2 regions of the Mesorhizobium robiniae genome follow, and region 1 is predicted to be linked to the other one. Evidence: riboswitches for the same ligand, from Rfam matches in the RefSeq annotation. Region 1 holds a riboswitch; the other holds the start of a gene.

The links. Region 1 has a riboswitch for thiamine pyrophosphate ahead of ABID19_RS01900 (YkoF family thiamine/hydroxymethylpyrimidine-binding protein). Riboswitches for the same ligand answer to the same signal wherever they lie in the genome.
Region 2: it holds a riboswitch for thiamine pyrophosphate, as region 1 does, so the genes downstream of both, thiB (thiamine ABC transporter substrate binding subunit) here and ABID19_RS01900 (YkoF family thiamine/hydroxymethylpyrimidine-binding protein) in region 1, are expected to answer to the same signal.

The regions. Positions count from the first base shown of each region.
Region 1 covers NZ_JBEPMC010000001.1:398,555-406,274, forward strand. Annotated here, with positions in the region: gene ABID19_RS01875 (hypothetical protein) at 1-335, opposite strand, end outside; gene ABID19_RS01880 (hypothetical protein) at 481-699, opposite strand; gene ABID19_RS01885 (hypothetical protein) at 696-1,568, opposite strand; gene ABID19_RS01890 (hypothetical protein) at 1,872-2,006, opposite strand; gene ABID19_RS01895 (aspartate aminotransferase family protein) at 2,142-3,518, shown strand; TPP riboswitch at 3,607-3,719, shown strand; gene ABID19_RS01900 (YkoF family thiamine/hydroxymethylpyrimidine-binding protein) at 3,710-4,318, shown strand; gene ABID19_RS01905 (aspartate aminotransferase family protein) at 4,457-5,836, opposite strand; gene ABID19_RS01910 (NAD-dependent succinate-semialdehyde dehydrogenase) at 5,872-7,365, opposite strand; gene ABID19_RS01915 (Lrp/AsnC family transcriptional regulator) at 7,495-7,720, opposite strand, start outside.
Region 2 covers NZ_JBEPMC010000007.1:195,786-203,505, reverse strand. Annotated here, with positions in the region: gene ABID19_RS20535 (RNA polymerase factor sigma-32) at 197-1,060, shown strand; gene ABID19_RS20530 (M48 family metalloprotease) at 1,168-2,595, opposite strand; gene thiQ (thiamine ABC transporter ATP-binding protein) at 2,886-3,659, opposite strand; gene thiP (thiamine/thiamine pyrophosphate ABC transporter permease) at 3,656-5,275, opposite strand; gene thiB (thiamine ABC transporter substrate binding subunit) at 5,539-6,552, opposite strand; TPP riboswitch at 6,596-6,710, opposite strand; gene ABID19_RS20510 (thiamine diphosphokinase) at 6,813-7,457, shown strand; gene ABID19_RS20505 (ABC-F family ATP-binding cassette domain-containing protein) at 7,459-7,720, shown strand, end outside.

The sequences.
Region 1 (7,720 bases):
CAATCGAAGCGGATATTGGACCAGCCGTTGTCGTTCGAGAGGCTGCCCAGACCCGACAAGCGGTTGTCTTGCAGCGTGAGCGGCGGTTCGCTTCTGCTGGCGCTGGCATCGACCGTGCCCAGAAAGAATCGAGCCCGACCCGAGCCTTTTTGCCCCGAACCTTCCTGGAAAGATGTCGCTCCACCCTCGCAGGCCCATACGGCGCGTTGCAGGTCGTTGGAGTTCTTCGACAGATCGGCCGGCAGCATTGGAGCCTCGACAGCGGAAGCGATCGTCGCCGCCGACATTAGAACGATCTGAATCGCTCCCAAGATTGTTCGCTTGACCATGCGCACTTTGGTCCTTCACCTTCACGTTGCGGCAAATGATCCTCGCTATGACGCTACTATCAATTGATATTCTGTACCAAAGCGTTCTGTTCTTCGTTAAATTTCGTTGCAAGACGAGCTGCCGCCCTCGCGAGATGGAGCGGCCTGGCGATCATTCTCTTCGGTCGACATCGCGGTCCGCAATGCGCCATTTGCCGGCGCCGTGCAGGTGGCTGCGGCCGTCGTTGAGGAAGTCGGCGATCCTTGCAGCCGACTTTGCCGAGGCAAAGGTCAGCAGCCGATCGTGGTGGAGGACGGGTTCGCCGTTCTCATTGTCCCAGATCTCGAACCGGCAGCTTGGGTTCGGTATGGCTTCGAAACGGTTCTTCATATCGATGGCTCCGGTCGCTTGGTTGCCTTGGGCGGTCGAGGATGCCAGGGCAGGCGCCTGGGCCATGCCGTGGCGGCGGGCGCGCTTTCGCCGGCGCTGTCGGCAAACAGGAGAAGGTCGGCCCTTGCCCACAGCAGGTAACAGGCAAGCAATGTCAGCGGCGCCGCAACAAGGGCAGGGGAGCCGCCCAACCACACATCGGGCAAGGCGGCGCACATCGACAGCGTCGCCGCAAGCATCCCCGGCAGGCGGCTGGCCAGCACCGCGCTGCGGAACGGATCGGGCCACCCAGTCGGCCACCCGGGCACGCCGGGCCCGAAGGCGGCGCTGCCGAACTTGCCGAGCGCATGCAGCAATCCGGCGGTCGCCGCCAGCACCGGCTGGCCCAGCAGGAACAATGCTACGCCCAGTCCGATCGCGCCGATCCCCGACAGGAAATCGGCGAGGCGGTTAAGCGTGGGATCGGGCACATCGCGCCCGGTCCACGCGCGATGATAGACTTCGCCGCTGCAGAAGAAGACCAACGTCGCCAGCGTCAGCGCCACCGCACTGCTGCTGCCGGCGAAATAGTCGAACAGCGCGGCGGCGCCGCCGGATCCCTGACGGGCGGTGAGCTGGATCGTGACGCCCATCACCAGCCCGAGTGCATTGCCAAGATTGTAGTAGCCGCCAGGACCGGCCATACGCGCCCGGACCGCCGCCGCAAATCGTGAAAGCGCCTCCGCGGTCCGGCCAGAGCCCGCAGTCTTCGGTCTTGCGTCAAGACTCGACGGCTCGAAGGACAAGAGATCGGCGAGCGCCGAGGCTGTGTGCCATTCGGATAGCGCGTCGTCCCGGCGGAATGGCGCGTGATCGTTATCGAGTCGCATCGGATCCTCCGTCATGAAGCCGACGGTTCCGGAGAGCTCGAACCCTCCGGTAATCGGCTTTGATCGACGGACCCAGGTTCTGCGACCCCAGCTTACGGATAGCTTACGGGCGTTTTTGACCACGCTTTAGCAGCGGGCGCGCTCGCACGATGTCGCCTCAGCTAGCTTGCCTTCGGCACGAGGCGCTGCGCCACGTGGTCGGCAATCGTTAGGCTTGAGATCAGCCCGGGGCTCTCGATGCCGAACAATTGATTAGGCTCCTGACGCCGGCGCCGGCGACGATGTAATCGACATGGTCCATGATCAGGCCACCTCAGTCTTGTTGTTATGCCTGATAAGCCGTTCGGGGGTCATGTGCCGGCGACGCGCGTGGACGGCTTCGCGCAGGTTCTCGCGTTCTGCGGCTTCGAAGCTGAAATTCTGCATGTCTGCGTCCATCCGGCAATCCTTGGAAAGGGCTTGACACCCCTACAGGAAACAGCTGCATCAAACAGCATAATGCAAGAGGGGCATACCTGCCGATGCTCCGAAGGCGGCAGGACCTACGTCCCGGCATGCAGGACAGGAGGCATCATGGACGCTCGACCGAATTCTCCCGAAGCTCGCGACATCAGTTACCACATGCACGGCTACACCAATGCCCGCAAGCATGCGGAGGCAGGGCCGCTCGTCATCGAGAAGGGCGACGGCATCTATGTCGAGGATCTCGCCGGCAACCGCTACATCGAGGCGATGGCCGGGCTTTGGAGCGTCGCTGTCGGCTTTTCGGAAAAGCGGCTGGTCGATGCGGCGGTGCGCCAGATGTCCAAGCTGCCTTACTACCACGACTTCGGCTCCAAATCGCATTCGCCGCTGATCGATCTCGCCGAGAGACTGGTGCAGATGGCGCCGGTGCCGATGAGCAAGGCGTATTTCACCAATTCCGGTTCCGAGGCCAACGATACGGCCATGAAGATGATCTGGTACCGGTCGAATGCGCTCGGCCAGCCGGCGCGCAAGAAGATCATCAGCCGCAATCGCGGCTATCACGGCGTCACCATTGCTTCAGCGAGCCTGACCGGCCTGCCCAACAACCACACTTCCTTCGACCTGCCGATCGCCAATGTGCTGCACACGTCGACGCCGCACCATTGGCGCGAGGCGCTGCCGGGCGAAAGCGAAGAGCAGTTTTCAAGCCGGCTTGCCGACGATCTGGAAAGGCTGATCCTGGCCGAGGGACCGGACACCATCGCTGCCTTCTTCGGCGAACCGATCATGGGCGCCGGCGGCGTCATCGTTCCGCCGGCGGGCTATTGGGAGAAGATCCAGACGGTCCTGTCGAAATACGACATCCTGCTCGTCGCCGACGAGGTGATCTGCGGCTTTGGCCGAACCGGCGAGATGTTCGGCTCGCAGACCTTCGGCATCAGGCCCGATATCATGGTGCTGTCGAAGCAGATTTCTTCGTCGTACCTGCCGATCTCGGCCCTGCTGATCAACGAAAAGATTTTTGAGCCGATTGCCGACGAAAGCAATCGCATCGGCACCTTCGGCCACGGCTTCACCGGCGGCGGCCATCCCGTCGCAGCGGCGGTCGCGTTCGAAAACCTGAAGCTGATCGAGGAGCGCGATCTTGTCGGCAATGCGCGCACGGTCGGCGCGCATATGCAGAAACGGTTGCGCAACCTCGCTTCGCACCCGCTTGTCGGCGAGGTACGCGGCGTCGGCCTGATCGCGGCAGTCGAACTGGTCGGCGATAAGGCGAACAAGACCCCGTGGCAGACCGCCGGCGCGCTGGGCGGGCTCGTCAATGGCTTCCTGCAGCAGAACGGCGTCATCTCGCGCAACATGGGCGACGCGCTGGCCTTCTGCCCGCCGCTGATCATCACCGAGCCTCAGGTCGATCAGATGGTCGACGCATTCGAAAGATCGCTCGAAGCCGCCGCCGAACAGGTCGGGTCACAGGGCTGAACAGGCCACCCGAAGGCAGAGGCTGAACGGGCGTTGCGATTGGCACTGGATCGTACTTGAACATCCTTTGCGCCGGTGTTACGTCCACCGATATCGACAGGGGCGCTCCGTATTGCCGGGGCTGAGATGGAAGGTGTCAAGCCTTCGGTCCCTCAAGCTGATCTGGGTAATGCCAGCGGAGCGAGGCGACCATGTTTTCAGGTGCACAGATTTCTCTCTATCCGATGTGCGACGATTTCGTCGGCGTCATCCTCAAAGCTATTTCGGCGATGGATCCTTATCGGCCGAATTTCCGCATCGAGACCGACGACATCTCGACGCTGATCGTCGGCCCGCCCGACCAGCTTTTCCCGGCCATGCGCGATCTGTTCGCATCGGCAGCGGCGAGCGGCGTGCACTGCGTGTTGTCGGCAGCGGTGTCGCGTGGCTGTCCGGGCGAGCCCGACGATCCGATCTGTACGCCGATTTCCGGCAGCAGCCATAATTTGTCCCTGGCCGAGCGCATCGACGCGGCGCGGGCACATGTCGACAGTGCAAAAAAGCTCGGACAAGAAGTCGCCGCGCAGTTCTCGCTCTATCCGCTCGGCGAGGGCCATCACATGGACGAGATCTACGACTGCATCGAGTTTCTCAAGACTTCGGGCGTCTTCGACAGGTCGAAGAATTTCTGCACCAAGCTGAGGGGCGATGCCGGGCCGGTGTTCGCGACGCTGTCGGAAGCCTTCCTTCGCTTCGGCGCGCCGCAAGGCCATGTCGCGCTCGATCTCACCGTGTCGGCGAACAGCCCGAGCCCTCGGTAGGTGTCGATATTCAGCCGGCCCGTAAACGGCCGTTTCCAGACAATGCAAGTTCGCGCTGCCCTGACCCATATCTTCTCCCCGCTTTTCACGGGGAGAAGGTGCCGACGGGCGGATGAGGGCAGCGCCGATTGACAGTAACTAAAGCGCCGCAAACACGCTTTTCACCGCATCGGCCGTCTTGGAGACGACGATGTCGGCCTCTTCACGCGTCAGGCAGAGCGGCGGCGCGAAGCCCAGAATGTCGCCCTGCGGCATGGCGCGACCGATGACGCCGCTTGTGGCAAGAGCGGTCGCGACCTGCGGCCCGATCTTCTGCGAGGCGTCGAAGAATACGCGGTCGTCCCTGTCGGCGACGAACTCGATTGCCGCCAGCATGCCGTCGCCGCGTACCTCGCCGACGTTTTTGTGGCCGCCGACGGCTTTCGCCAGTTCGGCACGGAAATAGGCGCCGGTCTCGCCGGCGTTGGTCACCAGGTCCATCTCGTCGATCAGCTCAAGGTTGGCGACACCAGCGGCAACGCAGATCGGGTGCGCCGAATAGGTCCAGCCGTGGCCGAGCGAGCCGAGCTTGTCGGAGCCCTGCACCAGCACCTGCCAGACCTTGTCCGCGACGATGACGCCCGACAGCGGCGCATAGGCCGAGGTTAGGCCCTTGGCGATGGTGATCAGGTCGGGCTTGATGCCGTAATGGTCGGAGCCGAACATGGTGCCCAGCCGGCCGAAGCCGGTGACCACTTCGTCGGCGACGAGCAGCACGTCGTATTTCTTCAGAACCGCCTGGATTTTTTCCCAATAGAGGGCGGGCGGCGGCACGATGCCGCCGGTGCCGAGGATCGGCTCGCCGATGAAGGCGGCGACCGTGTCCGGGCCTTCGGCCAGGATCATCTCTTCGAGCTTGTCGGCGCAGTATTGCGAGAACTGCTCCTCGCTCATCGAGCGGTCGGCGCGGCGGAAATAGTAGGGCGCCTCGGTGTGCAGGATCGGCGCACGCGGCAGGTCGAAGGCGTTGTGGAACAGGTCGAGCCCGGTTAGCGATCCGGTCATGACGCCGGAGCCGTGATAGCCGCGCCAGCGCGAGATGATCTTCTTCTTCTCCGGCCGGCCGAGCACGTTGTTGTAGTACCAGATCAGCTTGATGTTGGTTTCGTTGGCGTCGGAACCGGAGAGGCCGAAATAGACTCTCGACATGCCTTGCGGCGCCCGGTCGATGATCATCTTGGAAAGCGTGATCGACGCCTCGGTGCCGTGGCCGACATAGGCGTGGTAATAGGCGAGGTTCTTGGCTTGCGCGGCGATGGCATCTGATATCTTCTGGCGGCCATAGCCGACATTGACGCAGTAGAGCCCGGCGAAGGCATCGATGCTCTTCTTGCCATTGTTGTCCCAGACGGTGACGCCTTCGCCCCCGGCCATCACCCGGGTCGGGCTCTCGCCGCGCGCGTGGGTGCCCATATGGGTCGAGGGATGGAAGAAGTGGTCGCGGTCCCAGGCGGCGAGTTCGTTAGACTGGTCGAGCATTTTTCTACTCCTAAGGAAAACGTGTCGGGCGCGGCTTAGGCCACATCCAAGCAGAGATATTTGAGATCGGTAAAGGCTTCGAGCCCGTGGCGCGAGCCCTCGCGGCCGATACCGGACTGTTTGACACCGCCGAACGGGATCGGCGCGCCGGTGATCTTCACGCGGTTGATGGCGACCATGCCGTAGTCGAGCGCGCGGCCCATGCGCAATTGGCGGCCGCCGTTCTCGGTGACGACATAGGCGACGAGGCCGTATTCGGTGGCATTGGCGCGGGCGATGACCTCGTCTTCGCTGTCGAAGGGCGTCACGGCGGCGACCGGACCAAAGGTTTCCTCGCGCATGATCAGCGCGTCGTCGGTGACGTCGGCCAGCAGGGTCGGCTGGTAGAACAGCGGCCCTGCTGCATGGCGACCGCCGCCGGTGAGGCAGCGTGCGCCGTGGGCGAGCGCATCGGCGACCTGCTCCTCGACCTTCTTGACGCCGCGCTCGTGCATCAAAGGCCCGATGTCGGTGTCACCGGCCAAGCCATTGCCTGTCCGCAACGCCTCGATGCGCCTGGCGAAGGCGATGCAGAAACGATCGTAGATCGGGCGCTGGACATAGATGCGGTTGGCGGCGAGGCAATCCTGGCCGGAGGTGGCGAATTTGGCATCGACTGCGATGGTCACAGCCTTGTCGAGATCGGCGTCGGCAAAGACGATCAGCGGCGCATGGCCGCCAAGCTCCATCACCAGCCGCTTCATCGTCGGCGCACTTTGCGCGGCGATCAGCCTGCCGATCTCGGTCGAGCCGGTGAAGCTCATGGCGCGGATGCGAGCGTCTTCGCACATCCGCCCGACGATGGTCGAAGCCTTGCCGGTGAGAACGTTGAACACGCCTGCCGGCAGGCCGGCGCGTTCGCCGAGTTCGGCCAGCGCCAGCGCCGACAGCGGCGTTTCCGACGAAGGATGCGCGACGATGGTGCAGCCAGCGGCAAGGGCGGCCGCCGCCTTGCGGGTCAGCATGGCCGCGGGAAAATTCCACGGCGTGACGACGCCGACGACACCAAGCGGTTCGCGCCGCACCAGCATCTCGGCATTCGGCAGATGACTGGTGACGCTTTCAGCGTTGAGGCGCTTGGCCTCCTCGGCATACCATTCGACGAAGGAGGCGGCGTAGTCGATCTCGCCAAGCGATTCTTTGAGCGGCTTGCCCTGTTCCAGTGTCATCAGGAGCGCCAGGTCATCCTTGGCGGCGACGATCAGATCGAACCATTTTCGCAGGATCTTCGCGCGTTCCTGCGGCAATAGTCCCCGCCAGGCGGGAAAGGCGCGGAATGCCGCGTCGATCGCCCTGCTCGTCTGTCCGGCGTTGAGGGCGGCGACGAAGGCGACGGTGGCGCCTGTCGCAGGATCGGTCACCTCGAAGCTTTCGGCGGCTTCGCTCGCCGTCCAGTGGCCGTCGACATAGGCGAGTTCGCGCAGCAGCCGGCGGTCGGCGAGGCGGTCAAGCGCTTCATGGCGTTGTGAGCGGGCAAAATGCGCAGACATTTCGATGTCTCCCGGTTCGAAGTAATACGGAGAGACTATGCGCTTGGTGCAGACAGAGAGGCTGTTTCGGCGCCCACGCGTAGAGAGATTGTCTCTATTGCATCGCCCGGGCAGACGATCTCTCTGGTGTTACGATGACACCGGAAACAGATCGGCCACCGGCAAGGCGACCTCCTCCTTCACAGTCTTGGTTACGATGTAGGTGAAATAGCGGTCGATGCCTATCTCGCGTTCGAGCAGGGCGTCGACCAGCCGCTGATAGGCGTCGATGTCGCGTGCCATCACTTTCAGCAGATAGTCGACGCCGCCGCCCACCGACCAGCAGGCGACGATTTCGGGGACGTCGCGGATGACG
Region 2 (7,720 bases), on a different contig from region 1:
AATCACGCCAACCCGCCACATAGCGACCGCCGTGATGGGTTTTTCTGACAGCCCAATCCACGCGACATCAGCAGCGGAACCATTCACCCGCATGGCACGTTCTTGGCTGTTGTAGGGCGCGGCGTCGCCAATTCAACCACGATGCCAGCTCAGGGTCGAGCGATCGCACCGCAACGCCCGGAAGAGGGAGCGCGGCATGATGGAAGATACGGCAGGGCGAACCATGGTCCGCGCGGCGATGAAAGCCCCCTATCTCGAACGCGACGAGGAGCACGTGCTCGCGTTGCGCTGGAAGGAAGACAACGACCAGCAAGCGCTGCACCAAATCGCCATGGCGCATATGCGGCTGGTCATTTCCATGGCCTCGAAGTTCCGCCACTATGGCTTGCCCTTGGGCGACCTGGTCCAGGAAGGCCATGTCGGCCTGCTGGAGGCGGCGGCCCGTTTTGAACCGGAGCGCGAGGTGCGATTTTCGACCTATGCGACATGGTGGATCCGCGCCTCGATGCAGGACTATATCCTGCGCAACTGGTCGATCGTGCGCGGCGGCACCAGTTCGGCGCAAAAGGCACTGTTCTTCAATTTGCGGCGCTTGCGCGCCCGCTTGGCAAATGGCGCCGAGCCGATCTCGAACACCTCGCTCTATCGTGAGGTGTCGGTAGCGCTCGGCGTGTCCGAGGCCGACGTGGCGATGATGGATTCCCGCCTTTCGGCACCGGACAGCTCACTCAACCAGCCGCTCGCCGATGATTCCGGCGCCACCGAACGGATGGAATTCCTCGTTTCGGACGATCCTTTGCCGGACGAGGTCGTGGGTGACACGATCGACGTCGAACGCCGCTCTCTCTGGCTGAAAACGGCGCTCGGCGCGCTTAATGCGCGCGAGCTCAGGATTATCGAGGAGCGTCGGCTGAGCGACGAGGGCGCGACGCTCGAAGCACTCGGCGAGGCGCTCGGCATCTCCAAGGAGCGCGTCCGCCAGATCGAGGCACGCGCCATGGAAAAGCTCAAGGTGGCGCTGGTGAAGCAGAACCCCGAGTTTTTGGCGACAGCCGCCTAGCGTAGCCTTGACTGCCCGCGACCGCTCATGAGTGTTTCGGCCGGCGAAGGCCGGAAGCGCGGGAAACCGCCGTTTGCGGGCCGGCATCACCTGAATATCGACACACCCTACCTGTCGGTGATGATCTTGACCTTATCGCCGGCCGAAACGGCAGCACCGGGCGACATCGCATTGAGCACCCGGAACAGGTCGAGCTTGCGGTCGACGCCGACCATCTGCGCGGCGAGCGAACCCATGGTCTGTCCGGGCTGCACCGTGACGACGCGGACATGCAGCGGCTTCAGCGCCGCTTTCTCCGCCGCACTCAACACGCGGAAGGAACCGCTGACGGAGCGCGCCACCGAGTCCAGCGTGGTGCTGGCGGAGGGGGCTGCCGTCAACAGCCGATAGACCTGGCCGCCGGCTCGGATCACCGCGATGTCGAACTGCCAGCCCTCGGCGCTGGCATGCGCCGTCGCCGCCTCGTTGCCGTTGATCGTTTGCTGGCGCACGCTGCTTTCATCGAGCCCAGCCACCCAGCCGCTGCGGATGTAGTCGGTCAGCGAGCGGCTCTTGTCGATCGAAACGCCGTCGAAGCGGATCGCTATGTCGCCCGGCCCGGTTGCCGTCACCGCCGCAGCCGAGTTGTCGATGATGAAGCCATCGGGCACCGAGAACGACACGCCGAGCCCCGGATGGAGGAAGGTTTCGCCACGCACATAACCTTCCTCCGGCGTGTCGCCATAGAGCAGGCCGTCTATGCCGGCGAGGAAGGGGTCACGGTCGCGCGTGCCGACGCCAGGGGCGCCGAACTGGCGGGCATGGCGCTGCGCCAGATCGATGCGCTGCGGCGTGTTGGGATGCGTCGCCAGGAAGTCGAGACTGGCGTCGGTGGCGCCGCTGATCGAGCGGAAATCGGTGTAGGCCGACATAGACTGCAGGAATCGGCCGGCGGCAAAGGGATCGAAGCCCGCCTCGCCGATCGACTTGATGCCGATGCCGTCGGCCTCCAGCTCCTGATTGCGCGAGAACTGGGCAAGCCGCAGCTTGCCGCGGATCAATGCCGCCTTGGCGGTCGGGCTGTCGCCGAGCACATCCGAGACAACCTTGGTTGCAAACCCTTCCTCGGCTTCGAGCTGCTGGCGCTGCAATCCGTGGTTTGCAGTGACGTGGCCCATCTCATGCGCGATGACCGCGGCGAGTTCGGCCGAATCGTTGGCCAACGCCAACAGGCCGCGCGTGATGTAGAGATAGCCGCCCGGCAGCGCGAAAGCGTTGACGTTGGGCGAATTGAGGATGGTGATACGGTAGGTTTGGGTCGGATTGGCTGACACCACAGTCAGGCTGCCGACGACCTTGGCGACCATACGCTCGAGCTTGGGATCGGAATATTCGCCGCCATAGGTGGCGAGGATGCGCGGGTGCTGCGCCTTCGCCATTTCGGCGAGCTTGCTGTTGGCGGCGACGTTGTCGACCGTGACCGGTTTGCTGGAAGGCTGGAAGCCAGATTCCTGGACGTCCGGAGGCGTGAACATCTGGCAGCTTGCCAGCGCCATGGCAAAGCCGGCCAGCGCGAGGAAGCGCGCCAGCGGTTTCCTTTTCACTCTGTCGGTGCCAGTCGGCAGAACAGCTTCCTTTCGGGTCTCGGCACATGACTCCCGAAAATCGGGCATCGATTTCCGAAGGACCATGCGCAAATCAACTGCCACAGCTTCCCGTCTACGAGCACGCGCGGCACGTAGCGGCAAATCACAGCCTATGCCGGACCAGTATCGGAGGACCTAGCCACACTACTTTGACCATGGCAAGCAAGCGCCACATCGCCTGAAGCCGGTTTGGCCGTAAATTATGTCCGCTTCCGGGCAATATCTCGTGATTCGGCGCCAAACGAACCTGCACCGATATAGCGCCTGAAGGCTTCCGGTCCAGCCTTGGTGAAAAAATCGGCGACAGCCCCGGTTGCGGCAACCGTGCCATTGTCCAGGAACACCATGTCCTGGCCGATACGGTGCGCGTCTTCCGGCTGATGCGTGACGAACAGCACCGTCATGCGCCGCTCCGCATGGACGCTGGCTACCAGATCGAGCATGTCGTCGCGCAAGGCCGGCCCGAGCGAAGCGAACGGTTCGTCGAGCAAAAGCACCGGCCGGTTGCGCACCAGCACGCGGGCGAGCGCGACGCGCTGCCGCTCGCCACCGGAGAGCTCGCGGGGCAGACGCTGTTCCTTGCCGGCAAGGCCGACGCGCTTGAGCGCCTCGGCGATTGCCGCGCGGTCGGCTTCGGTCAGCCTGAGTGTCGGCGAGCGGCCAAGACCGACATTTCGTTCGACCGAAAGATGCGCAAAGAGATTGTTTTCCTGGAACACCATCGATACGGGTCGTGTCGATGGTGGTTTGGCGCCGACATCGGCGCCACCGATCAGCACACGACCCGATCGCGGCGTCTCGAAGCCCGCCACCAGATTGAGCAGCGTCGATTTTCCCGAGCCGCTCGGCCCCATGATCGCGGTAATCTTCGAGGCAGCGAATTCGACATCGAACAAAAACGGCGTTTCACTATGGCTGAACGAGACCTTTTCCAGCCGCACAGCCGTACCGTTTTCCGTGCTGTTGAGCGTCATATCTTTTCTCCCCGCCCCAGCCGATCCGCGACCAGGACAAGCGCGAGACAGACCAGGCCGAGCAGCAACGCCAGGCCTGCGGCGTCCATCGTACGGTAATTGCCCATGCGCGCCAGCAAGAGATAAGGCAGCGTCTGCAGGGCGTCGCTGCCAAACAGGGCAATGACACCGAGATCGCCGAGCGACAAGGCCATGGCAAAGGCGAAACCGGTGGCGAGCGGCCGCCGCAGCGACGGCCAGTCGACCAGCCAAAAACGGCTCCAGCCCGAAATGCCAAGCAGCAGACAGAGCCGTTCGTGGCGTTCGCTTGCCGCATCATAGCCGGGGCGAATGGCGCGGATGGCAAACGGCATCGCCATCACCGCATTGACGGTGACGACCATGACAGGAGCGATGGCAAAGACATCGCTGACGGTACGCAAGAGCAGGAACCAGCCGGCGCCGATGACGATGGGCGGCACGACGAGGACGAAGCCGGCGCCGGTATCGGTGGCATGTTCGAGCAGCGTCTTGGCGCCGGCGCTGCGCTTCAAGGCCAGCGCCCTTCGCGCCATGACGAGCGACAGCGACAGCGCGACTGAAAGCAGCGCCGCCAGCAAAGCGAGCACGGCGCTGGTCAGCGTCGCTTGCCGCACCGCGCTCTCGCCCGCCAGCCGGCCGAGATCGGCGCCAAGGCCCGACATCACCGTGGCCGCCATCGGTCCGGCGACGAACAGCAACGCCAGAACGATCAATGTTGTGTTCAGCACGGTCTCGGGAAGGCCGGCCGAAAGATACCGGCGCTGCGCCACCGGCAGGTTGGCATCGCCGACGGTGTTGGCGCCAAGCCGCATCAGTGCCAGCACCACGACGAAGGTCAACGCGATCTGCAGCAGCGTCAGCGTGACGGCGCGGGCGGGATCGAAATCGAAACGCAGCGCCTGGTAGATGGCGACCTCCAGTGTCGTCGCGCGCGGCCCGCCGCCCAGCGTGAGCACGATGGTGAAGGATGTGACGCAAAGCATGAAGACAAGCCCGGCGACCCCCGGCAGTGCCGCGCGCAGCGTCGGCCATTCGATCAGCCGGAAGGCGGGTCTGGCGCCCATGCCGAGCTGGCTCGCCAGTCGCCACTGGTCGACCGGCACGGTACTCAGCGCCTCAAGGAACAGCCGCGTGGCCAGCGGCAGGTTGAAGAAGACATGGGCGACGAGGATGCCGGACAGGCCGTAGATGCCCGGCCAGCCCTGACCGCCAATCGCGCTGAGCACACCGGCGAAATAGCCGGCACGGCCATAGAGGGCCAGAATGCCGAGCGCTGCGACGATAGCCGGCAGCGCAAGCGGCACGGCGAAGAGCTGCAGGATGAAGCCGCGGCCGAAGAAACGCGGATGCCTCGACAGCGCCCGCGCAACAAACAACGCCGGCACGACGGAAAGCAGCGTCGAGAGAAGCGCCTGCCACAGGGTGAAACGGGCGATGCGGAAGAGGTAGGAATCAAAGGCCAAGGCGGCGCCGGACGGGTCGCGCACGCCTTCGACGACGAGACCGGCAAACGCACCACCGATCAGCAATGCGATGGCGGCGAGCGCGAGGGTGCCGGCTGTGACGCGGGAATCCGATGATGGCGCGCGTTGCACGCTAGACCACCAGATTCGAGATTCTTAGCGAGGATTGCGTTCCTTCGCGCCCCCCTCTGTCCTGCCCTCTTTGCCACCACTTGGCATCTCCCCCACGAGGGGGGAGATTGGCAGGTTCAGCGCTCCGCTCATTCCGGCAATGTCGGAGATTGGCGAAAGCCGGCATGACGGCCGATCTCCCCCCTTGTGGGGGAGATGCCAAGTGGTGGCAAAGAGGGCAGGACAAAGGGGGGCGCCGTAGAGTGATCATCGTCAATCAGAAGCTACTTGCTCATCACCGACAGCCATTCGTCGACCCAGGCCTTGCGGTTGGCGGCGACCTCTTCGGGGCTGAACAGCAAGGTCTTGGTGGGCTTGACCAATTTGTCGAAAGCCGGGTTGAGTGGCTTGTCGGTTTTCCCGGCCGGGAACATCCAGTTCGTCTCGGGGATGACATTCTGGAATTTCGGCCCGGTCATGAAGGTCAGGAACTTTTGCGCCAGCGGGTTCTTCGCGCCCGACGTGGTGATGCCGGCGACCTCGATCTGCAGATATTCGCCCTCCTCGAAGGGGGCAGCCTGATAGCGTTCGGTGTTCTCAGCGATCATGTGATAGGCCGGCGAGGTGGTGTAGGACAGCACCATCGGCGCCTCGCCCTTGGTAAATAGGCCATAGGCCTCGCTCCAGCCCGGCGTCACGGTGAGCACCTTTGCCCTGAGCTTGGCCCAGGCTTCCGGCGCCTTGTCGCCATAGACCGACCTCACCCACAGCAGCAGGCCGAGACCTGGCGTCGAGGTGCGCGGATCCTGGATGACGATCTTCTCATCGGCATCGCCCTCGACCAATTCCTTCAGGCTTTTCGGCGGGGTCTTCAGCTTTTCGGTGTCGTAGACGAAGGCAAAATAACCATAGTCGAACGGCACGAAAATATCGTCGCTCCAGCCGCCCGGCACATTGACGTCGATCACGGCACCATGCGGCGAAAACAGGCCCGTGGCCTTGGCTTCCACCGTCAGATTGGTATCGAGGCCGAGCACGATATCGGCCTTGGTCGCGGCCCCTTCCAGTCTGACGCGGTTGAGCAGTGCGACGCCGTCGGCGACCGCGACGAATTCGAGAGAACAGCCGCATTCCGCCTCGAACGCCTTCTTCACCGCGGGGCCTGGACCCCACTCGGCGGTGAAGCTCTCATAGGTATAGACGGTGAGTTTCTCCTGCGCGGATGCCGGCCCGGTGCCGGCCAGAACGGATGCCGCAAGCAGCATTGCCGAAACAAGAGAGTATAAAAGCGTGCGCATCGGCGCCTCCTTCGTTGGCATTGAAAGGAATTGAGGCGTCGGGTTGTCCGAAACGTCTAATCCCTCCGCCGGTACAAACCGGATCAGGTTCAGCGGGTTGGCATCGTTGCCTCTCAGCCGGTCCGCGAAGATCGCGTCCAGCACCCCGTTAGAGCGTTTCGACACATAGGCCCGCCCCAAGTACTGCGCAAGCGGAAGTTTACCGGGCATCCAGAGCGCGGCCTTCCGTTTCGCAAGCAGGGCTGGTAAGGGCCACGCATATGAGCAAATTCACAATCCTGCTTGGCGGCGATCTTATCCGCACGCCGCTGCTCGACCGCCAGGTCGAAGGCTCCCGTGTCATCGCCGCCGACGCCGGCATGAGCCACGCCCGGGCGCTTGGCCTGACGCCCGAACTCTGGGTCGGCGACTTCGATTCGGTGCCGGCGGATTTGCCGGACGTGCTGGCCGCCGTGCCCCGCCAGGTCTTTCCCGCCGAAAAGGACAAGACCGACGGCGAACTGGCCATCGCCGCCGCACTCGAACGCGGCGCTACCAGCCTCGTGCTCGCCGGTGCGTTCGGCGGCAAGCGCACCGACCACGCCTTCCTGCACCTGGCGCTCAGCGTCCGACTGGCTGAGGGAGGCATGGAGGTGCTTTTGACCAGCGGCGCCCAGGAAGGCATTCCCTTGCTTCCCGGAAAGACCGGCTTCGACTACGCCGACGGCACGCTGTTTTCGATCCTCGGCTTCTCCGACCTTTCTGGCCTGACCGTTACCGGCGCCAAATGGCCGCTGAACCATGTCGAAGTGGCGTTCGGCTCGTCGCTGACCATTTCCAACGAGGTCAAGGGCCGGCTCGAAATCGCGCTGGGCAGCGGCCGCGCGCTGTTGCTCGCCCATCCTTTTCCGCTACCTGAAAGCTGACATGGCGCCGCCACTTCTCAATCTCGACGGGATAAAACTGACCTTCGGTGGCACACCGCTGCTCGACGGGGCGGAGCTGACGGCGTCGGCGGGCGACAAGATCGCTTTGGTCGGCCGCAACGGTTCGGGCAAGTCGACATTGCTGAAGATCGCTGCGGGATTGATCGAGCCGCAGGATGGCGAGGTGTTCCGCCAGCCTTCGGCGACAGTGCGCTACCTGCCGCAAATGCCCGACATGGACGGTTTCGCCAGCGTCCGCGCCT